3 regions of the Pandoraea sp. NE5 genome follow, and region 3 is predicted to be linked to each of the others. Evidence: predicted binding sites of a transcription regulator. Region 3 holds the regulator's gene; each other region holds the start of a gene.
What was found. The regulator sigma-54, encoded in region 3, starts transcription at its own class of promoters, with help from an activator protein. The targets are predictions, from matches to a motif close to TGGCANGNAANCTGCTTT.
Positions count from the first base shown of each region.

Region 1 (7,578 bases), 1.4 Mb from region 3:
CGCAGAAGGAGGACTTGACGGTCAGGCGGCCGCCGGAGATGGCGAGGTGTGAAGGCTACTTCGTATGGAGCGGCCGTCAGGCGGCGTTTATCGGTCGGCACGACGGCGCGTTAAAGCATGGCGCGCGTCATTACGCGACCTGCACGGCGCAGGCCAAGCGCTATGCGAATGTGGCGGAGGCCCGGGCGGCGGCAGATGCCTTGGTGGGCGCGGTGCTGATCATGTACGGCTACGCCGCCAACTCCCCACTCTATGCCGTGGGGCGATGACGGCGTGCGCCGGGCCGAGCGGCAACGTTACTTGCCCAACTCGTGCCCGATGACCCCGCCGACGACCGCGCCGCCGATGGTGCCGGCGGTGCTGCCGCCGGTGGCTTCGTGCCCGATGACCCCACCCGCGGCGGCGCCGCCCAGCGTGCAGCCGACGAGGGACGAGCCCATCGCGAGTGCCGTGATGACAACGAGAATCGACTTCGTCGTATTCATGATGCGTCTCCTGAAGCATGAGGTGGCCGTGCGACCCGCAACGACGTGAATCCAGCTTAGATGGCACGCGTTTCGCGGACTATCGGTCGCGACTGAATTGACTGTAGGAATCGGACGACAGGGGATGACCGGCAGGATGCGGAGCATGGGCGGGCAGAAACGACGAAGGCCGCACAGCGTGCGGCCTTCGTCATGCATCTGGTGGGGCGTGAGTGACTCGAACACTCGACCTACGGATTAAGAGTCCGCTGCTCTACCAACTGAGCTAACGCCCCGGTGCTGCCGGGAACAAAAAAGGCTGCACGCGGCGCAGCCTTCGCTGTCGTACTTTGGTGGGGCGTGAGTGACTCGAACACTCGACCTACGGATTAAGAGTCCGCTGCTCTACCAACTGAGCTAACGCCCCGATGCTACCGGGAATAAAAAAGGCTGCACGGCGTAGCAGCCTTTTTCAGAATTCGTTTGGTGGGGCGTGAGTGACTCGAACACTCGACCTACGGATTAAGAGTCCGCTGCTCTACCAACTGAGCTAACGCCCCAACGAGACCGAGATAATATCGGCTCTTCCGTAAGGGGTCAACCCTTAATGGTGAAAATCCGCAAAAACGACTTATGTCAGGAGGGGTACCAGCTCGAACGCCAGCACGGCAAGCACCGCGCCGACGACAACGAGTAGCGAGCGCCAGCACATTCGAACGGCGCCTTTGCAGGGCATGGCGCCGACAGCGATCGCGCCGAATGCGGCGATCGCAAACATGCTCATGAGTTCCGCGTTGGAAAGGTGGGGCACGATCATCGCCGGTCTCCCTGCCGCTATTGCGCGAGTCAAATCATGTTTCAAGTATAGAAAACGGCCCCGTCCAAGCAAAGCGGCGCGGCAACCGGGATTTCCCCAGTGGCCGCGCCGCGCGTTGTTGCGATGCGATCTGTCCGAAACGTTCGATTCACTCGATCCAGGCGCAGCAAACGATCCTCAACGTTATTCGGGCAGATCGAGAATCAGCACGATCGTCCATGCGTCGTCGCCCTCGTGGTGGTACTGACGCTCCACCACGATAAACGGTTGCTTCTTGTCGCCTTGGCCGAGGAACAGCACGTCGCCTTCGGCTGGCATGCATTCGATCGGCGGCAGCGCGAGAGGGGTGCCCTTGGGGACGAGTTTTTCGGCCTTCTTCGCTGCGCGTTCGGTCCACTCGATATCGAATTCGATCTGACTCACCGGATGATCCTGTCTATGCAAAATGAAACGGCTGCATGGTAGCACGCAGCTTGCGCGACTCAAGAAAAAAGCCCGCGCCTTGGGCTGGGCGCGGGCGAAGGTCCCATGCGCTCGCGGGAGCGCATGGCGACAGGAGAGGCGCCCGTGGGGAAACCGTCGGTGCCCGCCCAACCAGAGGGGAAGTGTTCTGGACGAGCGGGCGTGCCGGTTGCCCGGTCAGGCTCAGGCGCGTGCCTGTCGGCGGGACAATACGAGGTGACGCAACACAGGCTGGCGATGCCGTCCTGCCTGTGTGCGTCACGTCGTGCTGCCGGGGTACGGCAGCACGACGAGGGACGGCGCGTGCGGCGCGGCTCGGAGGGAGGCTGAGAGCGGCGACCGACGCTGTCGATTGAGCGCTGCGGCGTGCCGCGATGCTCAGCGAGGGCTCAAGGCTTACGGATTCGAGTACTTCATTTCGCCGTTCTGGCGTGCGCGCACGAGATCGTCATACACCTGGGCGCGCGTCTTGCCCGGCGCTTGATTGGGCTGCATCGTGGCGAGCACGGGATACTCGTAATCGTTCTGCGGAATCAGGCCCTGCGCGCGGGCATCGACCAATTCCTGGCGAACCTGCTCGCGCGAGACCTGCGAGGTTTGCGACACCCACGCGAATTGTGAACCCTCGGGATAGGCATCGCTGCTCCGACCCGCCTGTGCGAAGGCGGCTCCGGCGGCGGTGACCATCAAGACCGACATCACGGCTGAGGCGATGTGCTTGCGATTCATGACGTTGACTCCTGTCTTTCTCAGTTGCGGGGGCGCGCAATGCATCGGTACCGGCGTTCGCTTTCGTAGGCTTCGGTATGCGTTGTGTGCGACCGTTGAAGACAGTCTAGGCGTCTGGCTATCACGGAAAAATGGCAATTGAGGGAATAAATACTTCCGGGAATCGCAACAATGCGCGACGTGCGCCCAAAAAAAACGCCACCCGCAGGTGGCGATCACGACGTAGCGGCGATGGCTGCGGGTGTTGCGTTCAGCGCGTCGCGATGACGACGGCGGCGCCGGCCATCACCGTGCCGGTCGCGCGATTCAGACGTCGCACGGCGCGCGCCGAACTGAGCAGTCGGCGCGCGCGGGCAGCGAGCGCGATGTAGCTGCCGAACACGAGCGCGAGAACGCTCAGCGTAACGCCCACGATTTCGAGGTAGCCGAGCGCTGTCACCCGTTGCAGATCGAGCAGATTGGGCAGCAGGGCGAAGTAGAACACGACGACCTTCGGGTTGCCCATCGTGACCGACAGTCCTCCGAGAAACAGACGCCACGATTGCTCGCGCGGCGCGGCGGCCATCGGTTCCGCGGGCGCGGTGACCGGTGCGTGCCACATCTTCCAGGCCAGGTAGAGCAAGTAGGCGGCGCCGGCGTATTTGATCGCGAGAAACACGCCCGCGAAGGTATGGGCCAGTGCGGCGACGCCCAGCACGGCAAGCGTCAGCCACACGACATCGCCGATCGCCACGCCTGTTGTGAACGCGATGGCGCCCTGCGTACCGCGTCCGAGCACGCGCGCCACAATGGCCGCGATGCCCGGCCCGGGCGTGCCGGCGCCGACGAACAGGGCGAGGGCGAACGTAAGTAAAGGGGTCCACTCCATCTCAGTGTTTCCTCGCGATTGAGACGTTCAGCGTTGTCTGGAAACGTGCCGACGCGCGCGCCTCGACGGGGGCTCCTGTGCGCTCATTTGCACACAGAAATGCCCACTCAGGCGCCGAGCCAAGGCAGTCCACGAAAGCACCAGCCGCTCACCGTCTTTCGATGGCCGGCCTTGTCCTTGTCGCCCTCGAAGCCTTCGAGAATGTCGAACGACTGCGTGTAACCGGCTTCATAGGCGACCTTGGCCGCGGCCTTCGAGCGGGCGGCGCTGCGACACAGAAACAACAGCGGCGTGGTCTTGTCCGGCGTCTGGGAAGCGAGTTGCTCGAGGAAGTGTTCGTTGGGCACGCCTCCTGGGTATCGAACCCATTCGACGTTGGCGTATTGACCATCGGGTACCTGCGGGCGGCCGACCCAGTCGAGTTCGGCGCGCGTGCGCACGTCGATCAGGCGAACGTTGGCATCGGCGCCAAGCAGTGCCAGGGCTTCGTCCGGCGTCACGGCGCCTGCGTAGGCGAGCTGAGCGCTCGCGCGGCGTTGGGAGGCTTGCTCGAGAATGGCTTTGGCGCTTGTCATGGGGCTGTGATCTCGTTGAACGATGATTGTGCTTTATTCTAGCGTGCCCTTCGTGCGCGAGGCGCGTTACGTGTTGCGTGGCATCGGGATTGGCCGGCGCGCAGCCAGTGTTTGGCCGCGCGTGATGGCGGTGCAGGGCGACGCACAATTTCGGTTCGCGCCGATCGGTGGCGGGCACCAAAAAAGTGCATAATCGCAAAATGCACCAATGCAGTGATGTTTCGGTGCGCGTTGCACCGAATCGGGGAATTGTGGCCCGTGAGCGGGGATTCCAGGCTGGACGCACCAGAATGGAATATTCGCTTAGAAATCAGAGGGCGAGGGTCAGGGAGGGCAGGGTGATGGGTTGTTGGCACGCTTCCTGCTTATCACTGGCGAATCCGAACACGGAGTTCGTTAAGACGGTACGGCGACGCGGGCGATAAGCGCCAGCAGCGCCAGATTGAATCTTTCGGGAGATAGCATGAGCAAATCTGTGGCAGATGTGATGAATCTGGTTAAGGAAGAAGACGTCAAGTTCGTCGACTTCCGCTTTACCGATACGCGCGGCAAGGAACAACACGTCTCGGTGCCGGTGTCGCACTTCGACGCTGACAAGTTCGAGAGCGGCCACGCTTTCGACGGTTCGTCGATTGCTGGCTGGAAGGGCATCGAAGCCTCGGACATGCTGCTCGTGCCGGACGCGAACACTGCCTATATCGACCCGTTCTACGAAGAAAACACGCTGGTGCTGACCTGCGACGTGATCGAGCCGGCCGATGGCAAGGGCTACGACCGCGATCCGCGTTCCATCGCCAAGCGCGCTGAAGCCTACCTGAAGAGCACGGGCCTGGGCGACACCGCCTTCTTCGGTCCGGAGCCGGAATTCTTCATTTTCGACTCGGTGCAGTGGAGCACGGACATGTCCGGCTCGTTCGTCCGCGTGAATTCTGAAGAAGCCCCGTGGTCGTCGGCGAAGGACTTCGAAGGCGGCAACACCGGCCACCGTCCGGGCGTGAAGGGCGGTTACTTCCCGGTCGCACCGGTCGATTCGTTCCAGGACATGCGCTCGGAAATGTGCCTGTTGCTCGAGCAACTGGGCGTGCCGGTCGAAGTGCACCACCACGAAGTGGCGGGTCAGGGCCAGAACGAAATCGGCACGAAGTTCTCGACGCTGGTCGAGCGCGCCGACTGGACGCAGATTCTGAAGTACGTGGTGCACAACGTGGCACACAGCTACGGCAAGACGGCAACGTTCATGCCGAAGCCGATCGTGGGCGACAACGGCTCGGGCATGCACATCCACCAGTCGGTCTGGAAGGATGGTCAGAACCTGTTCGCCGGTAACGGCTACGGTGGTCTGTCGGAGTTCGCGCTGTATTACATCGGCGGCATTATCAAGCACGCACGTGCCCTGAACGCGATCACGAACCCGTCGACCAACTCGTACAAGCGTCTGGTGCCGCACTTCGAAGCACCGGTGAAGCTGGCCTACTCGGCCCGTAACCGTTCGGCCTCGATCCGCATTCCGTACGTTGCCAACCCGAAGGGTCGCCGCATCGAAGCGCGCTTCCCGGATCCGATGGCCAACCCGTACCTGGCCTTCTCGGCCATGCTGATGGCGGGTCTGGATGGCGTGCAGAACAAGATCCACCCGGGCGAAGCTGCCGACAAGAACCTGTACGACCTGCCGCCGGAAGAAGACGCAAAGATCCCGACCGTGTGCTCGAGCCTCGAACAGGCGCTGGAATACCTGAACGAAGACCGCGAGTTCCTGACCCGTGGTGGCGTGTTCACGGATGGCATGCTCGATTCGTACATCGCGTTGAAGACGGACGAAGCGCGTCGTATCGCCATGACCACGCACCCGCTCGAGTTCGAACTGTACTACTCGCTGTAATTGAATCGCTGCGCAGGGAATGCGCCGGCATGACGGAACGCCAGCGGCCGACCGTCATGCTCGACAGGCAAGGGGGATGGCCGCGGCCGTCCCCCTTTTTTATCCGCAGCGCGCATTCGCCACGTAGCCAGCCATGAACCTCTCGCCTCGATCCTTAATGAACAGTGTCCGTGCCGGTGGGAAAGGGCAGACGAAGCGCGCCGAGCACGCCGCTGCCGCGGAAGATCCCCATGCCGCCGAGATGACCCCCGACGCCGCCGGCCATACGACTGCGTTGCCGCCGGGCGTCGATCCGTGGGAAGCCAGGCTCGCGGCGACGGGCGTGTTGCCCGGTCTCGAAGCGTTGCCGACCGTCTTGCTGGTGCTTGAGAAGCAATCACTGCGTGTCGTGTTTGCCAACCCGGCCGCCGAGGCGCTGCTCGCGCTTTCGCGCCGTTCGCTGTCGCAAATGACGTGGAACGACGTCTTCACGAACGGCGAGGTGCTCGCGTCGACGATGGCCGATCTCATCGCCAACCGCTTTCAGACGACGCGCCTCGATTTGGTGCTCGAGCGCACCGCGCAGGAGCCTCTGCACACGCATGCGATTGTTGCCGCCCCCGAGGCCGCCCCCGATTTCGTGATCGTCGAGCTGATCGAGAACGAACAGAAGATCAAGAACGAGCGTGAAGAGCGCATCATCGATCAGGCGCTGATGAACAAACAGCTTATCCGCAACCTGGCGCACGAAATCAAGAACCCGCTGGGCGGGATTCGCGGCGCGGCGCAGTTGCTGGAGTTCGAGCTGGATCAGCGTGAGCTGCGCGAGTACACGCAGGTCATCATCAAGGAGTCCGACAGACTTCAGACGCTGGTCGACCGCCTGCTCGAGCCGCACCGTCATCCGTTCATTGCCACCGACGTCAACATCCATGAGGTATGCGAGCGCGTGCGGTCGGTGGTGCTCGCCGAGTTTCCGCAGGGGCTGTCGATCGAGCGCGACTACGATGTGAGCCTGCCCGACTTTCGTGGCGACAAGGAACAACTCATTCAAGCCCTGCTCAACATCGTGCGCAATGGTGCCGAAGCGCTGCGCGGGCAGATTGCACGCGGCGATGCGCGCATCGTCCTGCGCACGCGAGTGGCGCGAAAGATCACGATTGCCAAACGTTTGCACAAGCTGGCATTGGAATTGCATGTGATCGACAACGGGCCAGGCATTCCCGCCGACATTCGTGACCGCATTTTCTATCCGCTCGTCTCCGGGCGCGAAGGGGGGAGCGGTCTGGGACTCACACTGGCGCAGTCGTTCGTGCAGCGCCACGAGGGTTTGATCGAATGCGAAAGCCGGCCCGGACGGACGGATTTCCGAATCCTGCTGCCCCTGGGCTGAAGCGGCCCTCACGCCGTCGGCCGTAGCACCTGCGGCCGGGCATAGACGTTAAACGGTGAACAATGAAGCCGATCTGGATAGTAGACGACGACCAATCGATTCGATGGGTGCTCGAAAAGGCGCTCTCGCGAGCCAATCTGCCGGTGCGCAGCTTTACCGGTCCGCGCGAAGCCAGCGCGGCACTCGAACACGACTCGCCGCAGGTGCTGGTCTCGGACATCCGCATGGCGGGCGGCTCCGGGCTCGAACTGCTGCAGACGGTCAAACAACGACATCCCGGACTGCCGGTCATCATCATGACGGCGTTCTCGGATCTGGACAGCGCCGTCGCGGCCTTTCAGGGCGGTGCGTTCGAATATCTCGCCAAGCCGTTCGACGTTGATCGCGCGGTCGAGCTGATTCTGCGCGCGGT
Region 1 covers NZ_AP025517.1:4,513,129-4,520,706, reverse strand. The annotation lists gene PanNE5_RS20445 (hypothetical protein) at 1-269, shown strand, start outside; gene PanNE5_RS20440 (glycine zipper 2TM domain-containing protein) at 297-485, opposite strand; tRNA gene PanNE5_RS20435 (tRNA-Lys) at 685-760, opposite strand; tRNA gene PanNE5_RS20430 (tRNA-Lys) at 816-891, opposite strand; tRNA gene PanNE5_RS20425 (tRNA-Lys) at 949-1,024, opposite strand; gene PanNE5_RS20420 (hypothetical protein) at 1,096-1,281, opposite strand; gene PanNE5_RS20415 (hypothetical protein) at 1,465-1,704, opposite strand; gene PanNE5_RS20410 (DUF4148 domain-containing protein) at 2,140-2,472, opposite strand; gene PanNE5_RS20405 (LysE family translocator) at 2,723-3,340, opposite strand; gene PanNE5_RS20400 (rhodanese-like domain-containing protein) at 3,448-3,915, opposite strand; gene glnA (type I glutamate--ammonia ligase) at 4,379-5,794, shown strand; gene glnL (nitrogen regulation protein NR(II)) at 6,036-7,166, shown strand; gene ntrC (nitrogen regulation protein NR(I)) at 7,229-7,578, shown strand, end outside.
Region 1: a site for sigma-54 is predicted at 4,266-4,283, ahead of glnA (type I glutamate--ammonia ligase). Genes of this name have one in related genera too.

Region 2 (7,578 bases), 1.9 Mb from region 3:
CGGCGGCTATCTCAAGCGCGCGCAATGGAACGGCACCGACGCCGCCGGGTGGTTCGACACGGGCGATATGGCGTGGCTCGACGCCACTGGCTACGTGCGCATCGCCGGTCGCAGCAAGGACGTGATCATTCGGGGAGGCGAGAATATCCCCGTCGTCGAAATCGAGGCGCTGCTGTACCGCCATCCGGCGGTCGCGACAGTGGCCATCGTGGCGTATCCGGACGAGCGGCTCGGCGAACGCGCGTGTGCGGTGGTGGTGCCGCGCCCCGGGCAGTCGATCGATCTGCCCGCGCTCACCGCTTTTCTGGCGTCGCACAAGGTCGCCCGGCAGTATTGGCCGGAACGGCTCGAAGTGCGCGAGGCGCTGCCGACCACCCCCACGGGTAAGATACAGAAATTCAAATTGCGCGAGATGCTGCAGACGGGCGAGTGAAAGCCCGCACGCGGCGCGGCGTACTTCAAGGATGAAAGGTCGATGACATCGAAGGGACTGGATAGCGAATCGTTCGAGCTGTTGCTCGCCGCGGTGCAACGTTTCATTCGCGAGCGGCTGGTGCCCGCCGAGAACGACGTGGAAGAGCACGACGACGTGCCGGCCACGCTCGTCAATGAGATGAAGGAGATGGGCCTGTTCGGCCTGTCGATTCCCGAGGCATTCGGCGGCATCGGCTTGTCGATGACGCAGGAAGTGCGCGTGGCCTATGAGTTCGGGCAGACGTCGCTGGCATTTCGCTCGGTGTTCGGCACCAACGTGGGCATCGGCTCACAGGGCATCCTGATGGACGGTACCGAAGCGCAAAAGCGCGACCTGCTGCCGCGCGTGGCGAGTGGGGACCTGATCATGTCGTTCGCGCTCACGGAGCCGGACGCGGGATCGGACCCGGCCGCGCTCAAGACACGGGCCGTACTCGACGGCGACACCTATGTGCTCGATGGCGTGAAGCGCTTCATTACCAACGCACCGCGCGCCGGGGCGTTCACGCTGATGGCGCGCACGGGCGGCGAGGGCGCGGGCGGGATCTCGGCGTTCATCGTGCCGGCCGACACGCCGGGCCTGTCGCTGGGCAAGCCCGACAAGAAGATGGGGCAGCGCGGAACGAAGACGTGCGACGTCGTGCTGCAAGGCGCGCGCGTGCCGGCGGCGAACATCATCGGCGGCGAGGCGGGCAAGGGCTTCAAGACGGCGATGAAGGTCCTCGACCGTGGGCGCTTGCACGTGGCGGCGCTGGCGTGCGGCATGGCGCAGCGAATTCTCGATGAGTCCGTGGCCTATGCACGCGAACGCAAGCAATTCGGGCAGCGCATCGGCGACTTCCAGCTCGTGCAGGCGATGCTCGCGGACAGTCAGGCGGAACTGTACGCCGGATGGTCGATGGTGCAGGACTGTGCCCTGCGTTACGACGCGAAGCCCGAAGGCAAGCGCGACGCCGACGTCAGCACGCGGGCCTCGTGCGCCAAGCTGTTCTGCACCGAGATGGTCGGGCGCGTGGCCGATCGTGGTGTGCAGGTGCACGGCGGCGCGGGCTACATCAACGAATACAAGGTCGAGCGCTTCTATCGCGACGTGCGACTGCTCCGTCTCTATGAAGGCACCACGCAAATTCAACAACTGATCATCGGGCGGGCCCTGATGCAGGACGATTGAGGTCGCGCGCACCGCTGGCGGTGCGCCGAGTCGTACACGCGGCGCATCATGCTGGTGCGCGTGATGTCAGAGCCGCACCGCCTTGCACTGCTGCGGTGCAACAGATTCCACTCGATTTTCGGGCGTTTCCCATAGACAAACCAACTGTTCTGCGTTGACCAGCAACGCTTTGTCGAACTTTCTGCGTCACTTGGCACGCTTGTTGCATTAGTGTGTGTGCCAGCGGCAAAGACGTCGCCGGCCATGAATTCCGGTACGGCGTCAGGCGAGCGCGCCTGCGACGTACCCACAGGACAACGGCGTCCCTCCGTGCTTCGGCACGGTCGGACGCCGTTTTGTTTTTCGGGCGCTGCAAGCGCTGCAACAGGAGAAGACAGCATGCGCAAACCTCGTCTGGTCGTCATCGGCAACGGCATGGCCGGCATCCGCACGCTCGAAGAGCTGCTGGAAATCGCACCGCATCAGTACGACATCACCGTATTCGGTGCCGAGCCGCATCCGAACTACAACCGGATCCTGCTCTCACCGGTGCTCGCCGGCGAGCAGTCGTTCGCCGACATCGTGCTCAATCCGCTCGACTGGTATGCCGAGAAGGGCATCACGTTGCATCTGGGCAAGGAAGTCACGCAGATCGATCGACCGCGCCGTGTCGTGCGTTGCGCCGACGGCACCGTGGCGCCGTACGACCGTCTGTTGATCGCCACCGGCTCCAGCCCGTTCATTCTGCCGGTGCCCGGCAAGGATCTCGATGGCGTGATCAGCTATCGCGACATTCGCGATACCGAGATCATGATCGAGACGGCGAGCATGAAGCGTCATGCGGTTGTGATCGGCGGCGGTCTGCTCGGCCTGGAGGCGGCCAACGGTCTCAAGCTGCGCGGCATGGACGTGACCGTCGTGCATCTGGCCGAGACGCTGCTCGAGCGCCAACTCGACAGTACGGCGGGCAAGCTGCTGCAACAATCGCTCGAAGCGCGCGGTCTCGCGTTCCGACTGTCGCATCAAACGGCAGCGATTCTTGACGACGGCAACGGCAACGTGCGGGCCGTGAAGTTCAGCAACGGCGAAGAAATTGACGCGGACCTCGTTGTCATGGCCGCAGGAATTCGGCCGAATACGACGCTGGCCGAAGCGGCCGGTCTGTATTGCGCCCGTGGCATTGTCGTGTCCGACACGCTGCAAACCTACGATCCGCGCATCTACGCGGTGGGCGAATGCGTGAGCCATCGCGGCGTAGCCTACGGTCTCGTGGCCCCGCTGTTCGAGCAGGCCAAGGTCTGCGCCAACCACCTCGCGCTCATGGGCATCGGCAGCTATCGCGGCTCGGTGCTGTCGACGAAGCTCAAGGTCACGGGCATCGACCTGTTTTCGGCGGGCGACTTTCTCGGCGGCGAAGGCACTGAGGAGATCGTGTTGTCCGATCCCGCGAGCGGCGTCTACAAGAAGCTGGTGATTCGCGACGACAAGCTCGTCGGCGCGTGTCTGTACGGTGACACGGCTGACGGCGCCTGGTACTTCAAGCTGTTGCGCGACGGGCGTGCGCTGGGCGAGTTGCGCAGCAGCATCATGTTCGGCGAGTCGAGTGTGGGCGACGTTGGCACGCAAGGGCAGAACCGCGCGTCGGCCATGTCCGATACCGATGAAGTGTGCGGCTGCAACGGCGTGTGCAAGGGCACGATCGTCAAGGCGATCACCGAGAAGGGCTTGTTCACGCTCGATGAGGTCAAGAAGCATACGAAGGCTGCCAGCTCGTGCGGTTCGTGCGCCGGGCTGTGCGAACAGATCCTGATGAGCACGCTGGGCTCGACCTACGACGCGACACCGAAGGAGAAGGCGGTGTGCGGTTGCACGGATCTGTCGCACGCCGACGTGCGTCGCGCGGTGCGTGAGCATCACCTCACGTCCCATCGTGCCGCCTTCGACTTCCTCGAATGGCGCACGCCCAACGGGTGCGCCACGTGCCGTCCCGCGCTGAACTACTACATGCTCAGCACGTGGCCGAAGGAAGCCGTTGACGATCCGCAAAGCCGCTTCGTCAACGAGCGCGTGCACGCCAACATCCAGAAGGACAACACGTTCTCCGTCATCCCGCAGATGAAGGGCGGCGTGACGAACCCGAGCGAGCTGCGCCGCATCGCCGACGTGGCGGACAAGTACCAGATTCCGATGGTCAAGGTCACGGGCGGTCAGCGTATCGATTTGCTCGGCGTGAAGAAGGAAGATCTCGTAAGCGTCTGGCGCGACCTCGGTATGCCGTCAGGGCATGCCTACGGCAAGTCGATCCGCACCGTGAAGACGTGCGTGGGCAGCGAATTCTGCCGCTTCGGCACGCAGAACAGCACGCAGATGGGCATTGATCTGGAGACCATGCTCGCGAACATGTGGTCGCCCCACAAGGTCAAGCTGGCCGTGTCCGGCTGCCCGCGCAATTGCGCCGAGGCCGGGATCAAGGACGTGGGTGTGATCGCGGTCGACTCGGGGTGGGAGCTGTATGTCGGCGGCAACGGCGGCATCAAGACCGAAGTCGCGCAGTTCCTCGTCAAGGTGAAGACCGCCGACGAGGTCAAGGAGTACACGGGCGCGTTTCTCCAGCTCTATCGCGAGGAAGCCTATTACCTCGACCGCACGGTGCATTACCTCGACCGGGTTGGCCTCGACTACGTGAAGCAACGCGTGGTGAACGATGCCGCCAATCGTCGCGCGCTGTACGAACGGTTGCTCTTCTCGCTCGATGGCCTGCCCGACCCGTGGCAAGCGCGTATCAACGGGGCGCAAGCCAATGAATACCGTCCGCTGACCTCGACCGTGCCGATGAGCGTCGAGCCCGCGACTGCCTGAGGAGAACACCATGACGCAATCCAAACCGATCTGGCTGCATGTCTGCGACGTGGACGCGATTCCGCGCCTGGGCACGCGCGTGCTGACCCATCCGAGCGGCGACATCGCCCTTTTTCGCGCCGAGAGCGACAAGGTTTTTGCGTTGCGCGACAAGTGCCCACACAAGGGCGGTGCGCTTTCGCTGGGCATCGTGCACGGCGAGAAGGTCACGTGCCCGCTGCACGCCTGGAACATTGACCTGACGACCGGCGAAGCCTGCGCACCCGATGTGGGCTGTGCAGAGCGCTTCGCCGTGCGGATCGACGCGGGCGAGGTGTATGTGTCGCTCGACGAGGCGATCGGTACCGAGGTGAGCGCGGCGACGGCTGCCGCTTGACCCGCTACCCCCGCCCCCCTGACCCCTCGCGATTGCCGGAGCCCCCCATGACAACCCTCACGCAAACCACCTGCTGCTACTGCGGCGTCGGTTGCGGCATGCTCGTCGAGAGCGACGGCGAGCGCATCGTCGATGTGCAGGGCGACCCGGCGCATCCGGCGAACTTCGGGCGTCTGTGCAGCAAGGGCATGACGTTGCCGCTCACCGCGCAGTCGCTTGCCGGACGCGTGCTGACGCCTGAGTTGCGCACCACGCGCGACGCCGAGCGCGCGCCCGCCAGTTGGGACGACGCGCTGGAGACGGTGGCGTCGCGCTTCGCCGACGTTATCCGTCGGCATGGCCCGGACGCCGTCGCCTTTTACGTGTCAGGACAGTTGTTGACCGAGGACTACTACGTCTTCAACAAGCTCGCCAAGGGGCTGGTGCGCACCAACAACATCGACACGAACTCGCGACTGTGCATGTCGAGCGCCGTGAGCGCCTACAAGATGGCGCTCGGCGCAGACGGGCCGCCCACCTGCTACGACGATCTCGAAGCGGCCCGCACCGTGCTGTTCGCCGGCAGCAACATGGCCTACGCGCACCCGGTGCTGTTCCGTCGACTCGAAGCGGCCAAGGCGGCCGATCCGTCGATTCGCTGGATCGTCGTCGATCCGCGCCGCACCGATACGGCGGCGATGGCCGATCTGCATCTGGCCATCGTGCCGGGCACCGACGTTGCGCTCTTTCACGGCATGCTGCACCACCTGATCTGGGAAGGACGCATCGACCGGCGCTACATCGACGCCCATACCGAAGGCTTCGATGCCCTCAAGCAGATGCTGCGCGGCTATACCCCGCAACTGGTGGCCGACATCTGCGGCATCGAAGAATCGGCGTTGCGTCAGGCGGCCGACTGGTTTGGCGAGAGCCCGGCGGCGCTGTCGCTTTATTGCATGGGGCTGAATCAATCGAGCCACGGCACCGAAAAAAATCTCGCGCTCATCCATCTGCATTTGGCCACCGCGCAGATCGGACGCCCGGGCGCCGGGCCGTTTTCGCTCACCGGTCAGCCCAATGCGATGGGGGGGCGTGAAGTGGGCGGGCTGGCCACCATGCTCGCCGCGCATCGCGAGATCGGCAACGCGGCGCATCGCGCCGAGGTCGAGCGCCTTTGGGGCGTGCAGGGGCTGTCGGACCGGCCGGGCCTGCCGGCTGTGGAGATGTTCGACGCCGTGCGCGACGGCCGTATCAAGGCGATCTGGATCGCGTGCACGAACCCCGTGCATTCGATGCCGGACAGCGAGCGCGTGCGTGAAGCGCTCGCCGCTGCGGAGTTCGTGGTGGTGCAGGAGGCGTTTCACCAGACCGACACCGTTCCTTATGCCGACGTGCTGTTGCCCGCAACGAGCTGGGGCGAGAAGGCGGGCACGGTCACGAACTCGGAGCGGCGTATCTCGCGCGTGCGGGCCGCCGTCTCGGCGCCGGGAGAGACCCGGGCCGACTGGTGGATTGCCAGCGAGGTCGCCCGGCGTCTTGCACCCAAGCTCGACGCGTCGCCCGAACCGTTCGCGTTCTCGTCCATCGAGGCCATCTTCGACGAGCATCGCGCGCTCACCGTGGGACGCGACCTCGACATCGGCGGTATCGATTTCGCGCTGCTCGAGCAGCGCGGACCGCAACATTGGCCGTTTCCGGCCGGCGCGGCGCAAGGCGTTGCACGCCGCTACGAGGACGGCGTGTTCGCTACGAGCGACGGCCGTGCACGTTTTCATGCGTTCGAATACCAACCCGTGGCCGAGCCGATCAACGCCCGCCATCCGCTGCGACTGATTACCGGCCGCCTGCGCGATCAGTGGCACGGCATGAGCCGCACGGGGCGTGTGGGGCAGTTGTTCGAGCACGCCCCCGAGCCGGCGCTCACCATGCATCCGGCCGACGCGGCGCGTCGAAGCCTGCGTGCGGGCGATGTCGTGCGGCTATCGAGCCGTCGCGGCGAGCGGGTGTTGACGCTGGCGGTGAGCGACGACGTCGCCTCGGGCACGGTGTTCGTGCCGATGCACTGGAGCGGGCAGTTTCTCGGCGGCGGGGGCGTGAACGACACGACCCTCGGCGCCGTCGACAAGTATTCGAAGCAGCCCGAACTGAAGCACGCCGCCGTGCGCGTCGATCCGATCGCACTGCCGTGGCGGGTGGCGGCGGTGCGGCGCGGCGACGCCCTGCAATTGCACGCGGCGGTGCAGCCATTGTTGGCCGAGCGTCGCTTCGCGACGGTGCGTCTGGAGGGCGACGACCGGATCGTGGTCATGGCCGCCGACAGCGAGCCGGACGCCGATTGGCTGGAGCGCCTGCACACGGCGCTGGCTCTGCCGCGCGACGAATCGCTGCTGGAGTATCGCGATGCGCGCCGGTCGATGACCAAACGCGTGGCATGGTGCGATACCTTGATCGATGGCGTGCTGGTGGCGGGCAGTGAAGCCGATGTCGCCGCGTCGACGTCGCTACTCGCGCGTGTTCGCGAAACGTCTCCCTGGACGCGCGCGCGCCATGCGGTCTTTGTGGCCGACAGCGGGCCGGCTGTGCCACGCGATCGCACGGTGTGCCAGTGCAAGTCCGTGACGGCGTCGAGCATCAACGCGGCGATCGGTGCGGGAGCGGACGTCGCACAGCTCAAGGCGAGGCTCGGCTGCGGGACGGTCTGCGGCTCGTGTGTGCCGGAGTTGCAGCGCATGTGCGCGGC
Region 2 covers NZ_AP025517.1:2,848,060-2,855,637, forward strand. The annotation lists gene aliA (cyclohexanecarboxylate-CoA ligase) at 1-433, shown strand, start outside; gene PanNE5_RS13025 (acyl-CoA dehydrogenase family protein) at 476-1,645, shown strand; gene nirB (nitrite reductase large subunit NirB) at 2,024-4,483, shown strand; gene nirD (nitrite reductase small subunit NirD) at 4,494-4,859, shown strand; gene PanNE5_RS13040 (nitrate reductase) at 4,907-7,578, shown strand, end outside.
Region 2: a site for sigma-54 is predicted at 1,837-1,854, ahead of nirB (nitrite reductase large subunit NirB). Genes of this name have one in related genera too.

Region 3 (7,578 bases):
TTCAATAACATCTCGCGCGCCGTACAATTGCTCGGCAATGTTCACGGCACGATCCAGCCGGCGGAACTGGGCGGCAATCGCCCGGCACCGGCCGCCGCGCCGAGCGCGCCACTCCAGACCAAACCGGGCCCCAAGACCCCATGACCGATCGCCGCCAACCGCGCCCCGTCTCCCTGTCGCTGCGTCGCCTGCGCGCACTGGCCGCCGCCTTCGCCATGCTCGGCGCCCTCGCGTCGCCGCTCGCCCATGCCGAACGCGCCGACCGCGACAAGCCGCTCAACATCGAGTCGGATCACATGAGCTACGACGACCTCAAGCAGGTCAACATCTTCACCGGCAACGTGACGATGACCAAGGGGACGATTCTCCTCAAGGCCGATCGCGTCGAAGTGACTCAGGATCCAGAGGGCTATCAGTACGCCACGGCCTATTACAAGCCGGGCGGCCCGCTCGCCTACATGCGCCAGAAGCGCGACGGCCTGGACGAATACATCGACGGCTGGGGCCAAACGATCTATTACAACGGCAAGACCGAAGTCGCCACGCTGACCACACAAGCCACGCTCAAGCGCCTGGCCGGCGGCACGAGGGTGCTCGACGAAATTCACGGTAGCGTGATCACGTACGACACGTACAACGAGGTCTATACCGCCAACAGCGGTGCCGATCAGGTCAACGCCAACAATCCGAACGGCCGCGTGCGCGCCACGCTCGCCCCGCGCAATGCCACTGGCGCGAACCAGCCAGGCGCCGGCGGCGCGAGCAAGCCGGCGGCCGCGCCCAAGGGCGATCTGCCGCCGCTGTCTCCCTCCAAAAGCATCGGGAATCCGCGTGAGTAATTCTGCCAATAGCAACGCCTCGACGATCCATCCGGGCGACGGTCAATCGGGCAAGCCGAGCGCGCTCGTGGTGCGCTCGCTCAAGAAACAATACGGTGCCCGTACTGTTGTCAAGGACGTCTCGCTCGATGTGAAGAGCGGCGAAGTCGTGGGACTGCTCGGCCCGAACGGCGCGGGCAAGACGACATCGTTCTACATGATCGTGGGCCTCGTGCCCGCCGACGACGGCGAAATCCAGCTCGACGGCAACGTGATCAGCGAGCTGCCGATTCACGAGCGCGCCCGCATGGGCGTCTCGTACCTGCCGCAGGAAGCGTCGGTGTTCCGCAAGCTCACGGTCGAAGACAACATCCGGGCGGTGCTCGAATTGCAGCTCGATGCGCACGGCAAGCCGCTCAAGCGCGACGAGATCGACCGACGCATCGAAGCGCTGCTCGACGAGTTGCAGGTGAGCCATTTGCGCGAAAATCCGGCGATGTCGCTCTCGGGCGGCGAACGCCGCCGCGTGGAAATCGCCCGCGCCCTGGCCACGCAACCGCGCTTCATTTTGCTTGACGAACCGTTCGCGGGCGTCGATCCGATCGCCGTGCTGGAAATCCAGCGAATCGTGCGTTTTCTGAAAGATCGTGGCATCGGTGTCCTGATTACCGACCACAACGTACGCGAGACGCTCGGCATCTGCGATCACGCCTACATCATTAGCGAAGGCTCGGTGCTCGCCGCCGGCACGCCCGACCAGATCGTGGCCGACGAAAGCGTGCGGCGCGTATATCTGGGCGAAAACTTCCGGATGTAAAGCAAATTTTTCGCATGTAAACCCTGCCTCCGATAGGGGGCCGGGCCGGTTTCGCTGGCGTGACAAAGCCTCTACAATGAAGGCGAGAAATGCTATGAAACCGACCCTTCAACTCCGCACCTCCCAGCACCTGACCCTCACGCCTCAGTTGCAGCAATCCATCCGATTGTTGCAACTGTCGACGCTCGAACTTCAGCAGGAAGTCGAGCACGCCCTCACCCAGAACCCGATGCTCGAGCGCGAGGACGATTGGCTCGCCGGCACGATCCGTGTGGGCACGGACGGATCGCTGCGCAATGAGCGGGGCTCGTCGAGCAGCAGCACCAACGACACGCCGGAATCGGCCAGCGGCCAGGACGACGCCCGCGAACTCGACGGCGAGACCCGCTTCGACGACAACGCGCGCGACGGTGGCAACGACTGGAGCCTGAACGACTTTGCCCGCTCGGGCAGTGCGTCGGACGACGACGACAATGAGCGGCCGCAACTGCACGTCGATCATCCCAATCTTCGCGAACACCTGCTCGCCCAGTTGCGCCTGACGAAAGCCAGCCCGCGCGATCGCCTGCTGGTGGAATTCCTGATCGAATCGCTCGACGAAGACGGCTATCTCGGCACCCTGCTCGACGAAATGCAGGCGGAAATGTCCGAGGAACTTGGGCTCGAGACCGAAGAGATCAACGCCGCGCTCGCGCTGCTGCAGAGCTTCGACCCGGCAGGCGTGGGCGCCCGAACCCCGTCAGAATGCCTTCGCCTGCAACTCCAGCGGCTGCCGGCAAGCAGCGTGCGAACTCTGTCGCTGCGCATCGTTTCCGATCATCTGGAGCTGCTCGCCGCGCGCGACTACACACGGTTGCGTCGTCTGCTGGGCGTGAGCGAGGACAGCCTGCGCGCGGCGCATCAACTGATTCGCTCGCTCGACCCGTTCCCGGGCGCCGCCTACGGCTCGCCCCAGGCGGATTACGTCATCCCCGACGTGCTCGTGCGCAAGCAAGGCGGCGGCTGGACCGCCGAACTCAATCCCGAGGTCATGCCGCGCCTGCGCATCAATGAAATGTATGCGCGCATCCTTCGCAACAACCGCAATGCGCCGGGAACCGGCAACCTGCAGCAGCAACTTCAGGAAGCGCGCTGGCTCATCAAGAACATCCAACAGCGGTTCGACACGATCCTGCGCGTGTCGCAGGCGATCGTCGAGCGTCAGAAGAACTTCTTCACGCATGGCGAAATCGGCATGCGGCCCTTGGTTTTACGCGAAATTGCTGATACGCTGGGTTTACATGAATCCACGATTTCACGCGTGACAACCAGTAAGTACATGCTCACTCCATTCGGAACCTTCGAGCTTAAGTACTTCTTTGGTTCACACGTGGCCACGGAAGCCGGGGGCGCCGCCTCATCGACCGCCATCCGCGCACTCATCAAGCAACTCATAGGAGCAGAAGATCCGCAGACCCCCCTTTCCGACAGCCGTATCGCGGAGCTGCTGGCAGAGCAAGGGTTCGTGGTAGCGCGACGCACCGTCGCGAAATACCGCGAAGCCATGCGCATTCCCGCAGTGAACTTGCGCAAATCTTTGTAGGACGGTCCTGGTGTGCCATCTTGGCTCGCTGGGGCATCACGCCGCAGTGCGACATTGCGTCACGCCAATGGCTCGCACTCCCGCTAGCCAGCGTTGCTTGTGACGCGGCCTGCACTTCGGCATTTCAGCAAGGAGAGCAGCTATGAATCTGAAGATCAGTGGACATCATCTCGAACTCACGCCGTCGCTGCGCGAATTCGTGGTCAACAAGCTTGAACGCGTGTTGCGCCATTTCGACCAGCTCATCGGTGCCGAGGTGATCCTATCTGTCGACAAGACCAAGGAGAAGACCGGACGCCAGATCGCTAGCGTCACCGTGTATCTCAAGGGCAAGGAGATTTTCGTCGAGAAGTGTGACGAGAATATGTACGCCGCCATCGACAAGCTGATCGACATGCTCGACCGCAAGGTTATGCAATACAAGGACAAGGTTCAGGATCATGGCCGCGAGGCCCTCAAGCACCAGGAACCTCCCGAGGCGGAACCGCTGCAATGAGTCTGTCCGGGCAAGGTAGCCGCATTGACCGACACTGACGGCGATTCGCGAGGAAGCCCACGCGCACATCGACGTCTGTCGTAAGTCTCTGGCATCACCCACCGCGGGGCCGTTGAACGGCCCCTTTTGCATGCTCCCTCGCATCGCCGGGAGTGCGTCGACGGGTGGTCTATAATGCGAGGTCAACCGGGGGGCTGGAGGGCGACCATGCGTTCGCCCGCATTACAAGATGAACCGTTTAGTCAAACTCTTACCTGCGTCCAACATATTGCTTGGACTGTCTGTCACCAGCAAGAAGCGCGTCTTCGAGCAAGCCGGGCTTCTCTTCGAGAACAATGCCGGCCTGTCGCGCGCGCTTGTCACCGACAATCTGTTCGCCCGCGAGCGTCTCGGCTCGACCGGACTGGGAGAAGGTGTGGCCATTCCGCACGGGCGCATCAAGGGCCTCAAGCATCCGATGGCAGCCTTCGTGCGCCTGGACGATCCGATTCCCTTCGAGGCCCCCGACGCGCAACCCGTGTCCCTGCTGTTCTTCCTGTTGGTACCGGAGCAGGCAACGCAGCAGCATCTCGAGATATTGTCCGAAATTGCGCAGTTGCTCTCGGATCGCACGATGCGCGAGACCTTGACCTCCGCGCCGAGTGCCGACGATATCCATACTGCGCTCGCGAACTGGCAACCCTGAGCCGGCGCTGGTGCGGCTATCCCGGTGTTTCGGGGTATCGCGCCGCGACGCAGGACGAACTCCGTAGCACCCAACCCCAACCGAACGAGGCGACGCGGTGGAACTGACCGGCATCAACGCGCAAAGCATTTTCGACGACAACGCCGCCACGCTGCGTTTGTCGTGGCTGACCGGGCACGAGGGGTGGGAACGTGGCTTCACGCCCGAGAGCGTGTCGACGGCCACCTCCAGCGCCGACCTCGTGGGTCACCTGAACCTCATTCACCCGAACCGGATTCAGGTGCTTGGCGAGGCCGAGCTGCGCTACTACCAGCGCCTCACGGACGAAAACCGCAAGCGCCACATGGGCGAAGTCATCGCGCTCGAGCCGCCGTTCCTCGTGGTGGCCGACGGCCTCGAAGCCCCGCCCGATCTCGTACTGCGCTGTACCCGCTCCTCCACGCCACTGTTCACCACGCCGATGTCGACGGCGGCGGTCATCGACAGTCTGCGCATGTACATTTCGCGTGTGTTCGCCCCGCGATGCACGATGCACGGCGTATTTCTCGACATTCTGGGCATGGGGGTGCTGCTCACCGGCGATTCCGGCCTCGGCAAGAGCGAGCTCGGCCTGGAACTGATCAGCCGCGGTCACGGACTGGTAGCAGACGATGCGGTCGATTTCGTGCGCCTCGGGCCGGATTTCGTCGAAGGCCGTTGCCCGCCGCTGCTGCAAAACCTGCTGGAAGTGCGCGGCCTGGGTTTGCTCGACATCAAGACGATCTTCGGTGAGACGGCCGTGCGCCGGAAAATGAAGCTCAAGTTGATCGTTCAGTTGGTGCGCCGCCCCGATGGCGAATTCCAGCGGCTGCCGCTCGAAGCGCAAACCGTGGATGTGCTGGGCCTGCCCATCAACAAGGTGATTCTGCAAGTGGCGGCCGGGCGAAACCTCGCCGTGCTGGTCGAAGCCGCCGTGCGCAACACGATCCTGCAACTGCGTGGCATCGACACCCTCAAGGATTTCATGGAGCGCCAGCGTCAAGCCATGCAAGATCCGGACGGCATGCAGAATCGGCTGCTCTGAGCGATCTCCTGCCGGACGAATGCCCCGGGTTTACCGCAATTTCTGCGTCTTTCTGTCAACGCCGCGCGATTGCGGCGCGTTTTCTTTCATGTTGTAATCGCCACGCGGTCCAATCCCGTGCGTGTCGACCTTATGGAGAGACGATCATGAAAAAAGCATTCGCTGCATTGCTTCTGGTATCCCCGCTGCTCGCATCGCCCGTGTTTGCCCAGACGGCCGCCCCCGCACCTGCGCCCAAGGCTGCCAATACCCAACAAAGCAAGATGGGCGTCTGCAATGCGCAAGCTGGCAGCAAGAAAGGCGACGATCGCAAGGCGTTCATGAAGGAATGCCTGTCGAACAAGCCCGCCGCCAAGCAGACCCAGCAGGAAAAGATGAAGACCTGCAATGCCCAGGCTGGCGACAAGAAGGGCGACGATCGCAAGGCGTTCATGAAGTCGTGCCTGTCGAACAAGTAAGCGCACCGGGGGCTTTCCCGCACCGACCTTCTGACGAATCGACGGATGGACGGATAAGCGGCGAGCCTGCCCACAGGCTGACACAACGGCGCCCCTCGCGGGCGCCGTTGTCGTTTCTCGCGCGTCATTCTCGCGAATGGAGCAAAAACGCATGGAACGTTCTTCTTTTTGGCCGCTCGACACCCATACGACACAATCGCTTACCATGATCGCTGTATCCGGGGAATCTCATGAAGATCGTACTGATTACCGGCGTTTCGGGTTCCGGCAAATCGCTCGCCCTGAACGTCCTCGAAGATGCGGGTTACTACTGCGTCGACAATCTACCGTCGCGCTTTCTCCCTGAACTCGCCGAGTATCTCGAAACGCAGAACTACACACGTCTCGCCGTTGCCATCGACGCGCGCAGCGGCGGCTCGCTTGCCGATCTGCCGCCGATCATTGGCGGCCTGCGCCGCTTCGGTCACGACGTGCGAGCCCTGTTCCTCAACGCCACCACGCAAACGCTGGTTCAGCGCTTCTCGGAGACACGCCGCCGTCACCCGCTCTCCGTGACGAGCGACGATACCGTCTCGGCCAATGGTTCGCTGGTCGAAGCGATCGAGACCGAGCGCGAAATGCTCAACAGCGTGGCCGAACTCGGTCACCAGATCGACACCAGCAATTTGCGCGCGAGCGCGTTGCGCCGTTGGATCCGCGAGTTCGTCCAGCACGATCACACCGGACTCACACTGATGTTCGAGTCCTTCGGATTCAAGCATGGCGTGCCGCTCGACGCCGATCTCGTCTTCGACGTGCGCTCGCTGCCCAATCCGTATTACGACACGCAGCTGCGTCCGCTGACCGGTCGCGATCAACCGGTGATCGACTTCCTGTCGGCCATCCCCGAAGTCGACGAGATGACCAACGATATCGGCGCCTATCTGCAGAAATGGCTGCCGAGCTATATGCGCGACAACCGCAGTTACCTGACGGTGGCGATCGGCTGCACGGGCGGTCAACACCGCTCCGTGTTCATCGCCGAAACGCTGGGCAAGCGCTTTCGCTCCGAAGCCAGCGTGCTGGTACGCCATCGCGAACTCGCCCCGCTCGAGTCGACGACCTGAACCGGAACAGCCCGCTCAGGTCGGCAACGACAGTTGGCCGTCGCTCGGCGAACCGATCGACAAGGCATCGGCAATCTTGCGGATCGGCGAGGGTAGGCCGGCGGCGGCAACGCCGGCGGCGTCCAGCCACGCGTGGCGCGAGCCGTTTGGCGGCACCGCGGCGCTCGCGCCCAGCGTCACCCGCCACGGCCGCAAGTGCAGCCGAAAATGTGTGAAAACGTGCGTGAGACCGTGCAGCGGTTCGAGCGACTGCACCCTCCCGTCACCCGCACCGAGCGCGGCGGCATGCGCGCTCAGACGCTCGCGCAGCAACGCATCGTCGGCGTCGCGCGCGTCGGTCGGCGGGGTCAGTTCCGGCAGGCTCCATAAGCCGCCCCAGATACCGCTGTCCGGCCGTCGCTCGAACAACACGCGCTCGCCCGCGCAAATCACCAGCACATCGACATAACGCTCCGGCTGCGCCTTTTTGGGCTTGGATGTGGGTAACGTGCGCTCGCGTCCGGTCGCATGCGCGACGCAATCGCCGTCGAACGGGCACTCGCCGCAACGCGGC
Region 3 covers NZ_AP025517.1:909,363-916,940, forward strand. The annotation lists gene lptC (LPS export ABC transporter periplasmic protein LptC) at 1-144, shown strand, start outside; gene lptA (lipopolysaccharide transport periplasmic protein LptA) at 141-839, shown strand; gene lptB (LPS export ABC transporter ATP-binding protein) at 865-1,635, shown strand; gene PanNE5_RS04200 (RNA polymerase factor sigma-54) at 1,730-3,217, shown strand; gene hpf (ribosome hibernation-promoting factor, HPF/YfiA family) at 3,360-3,713, shown strand; gene ptsN (PTS IIA-like nitrogen regulatory protein PtsN) at 3,943-4,398, shown strand; gene hprK (HPr(Ser) kinase/phosphatase) at 4,496-5,461, shown strand; gene PanNE5_RS04220 (PsiF family protein) at 5,608-5,919, shown strand; gene rapZ (RNase adapter RapZ) at 6,150-7,025, shown strand; gene mutY (A/G-specific adenine glycosylase) at 7,041-7,578, opposite strand, start outside.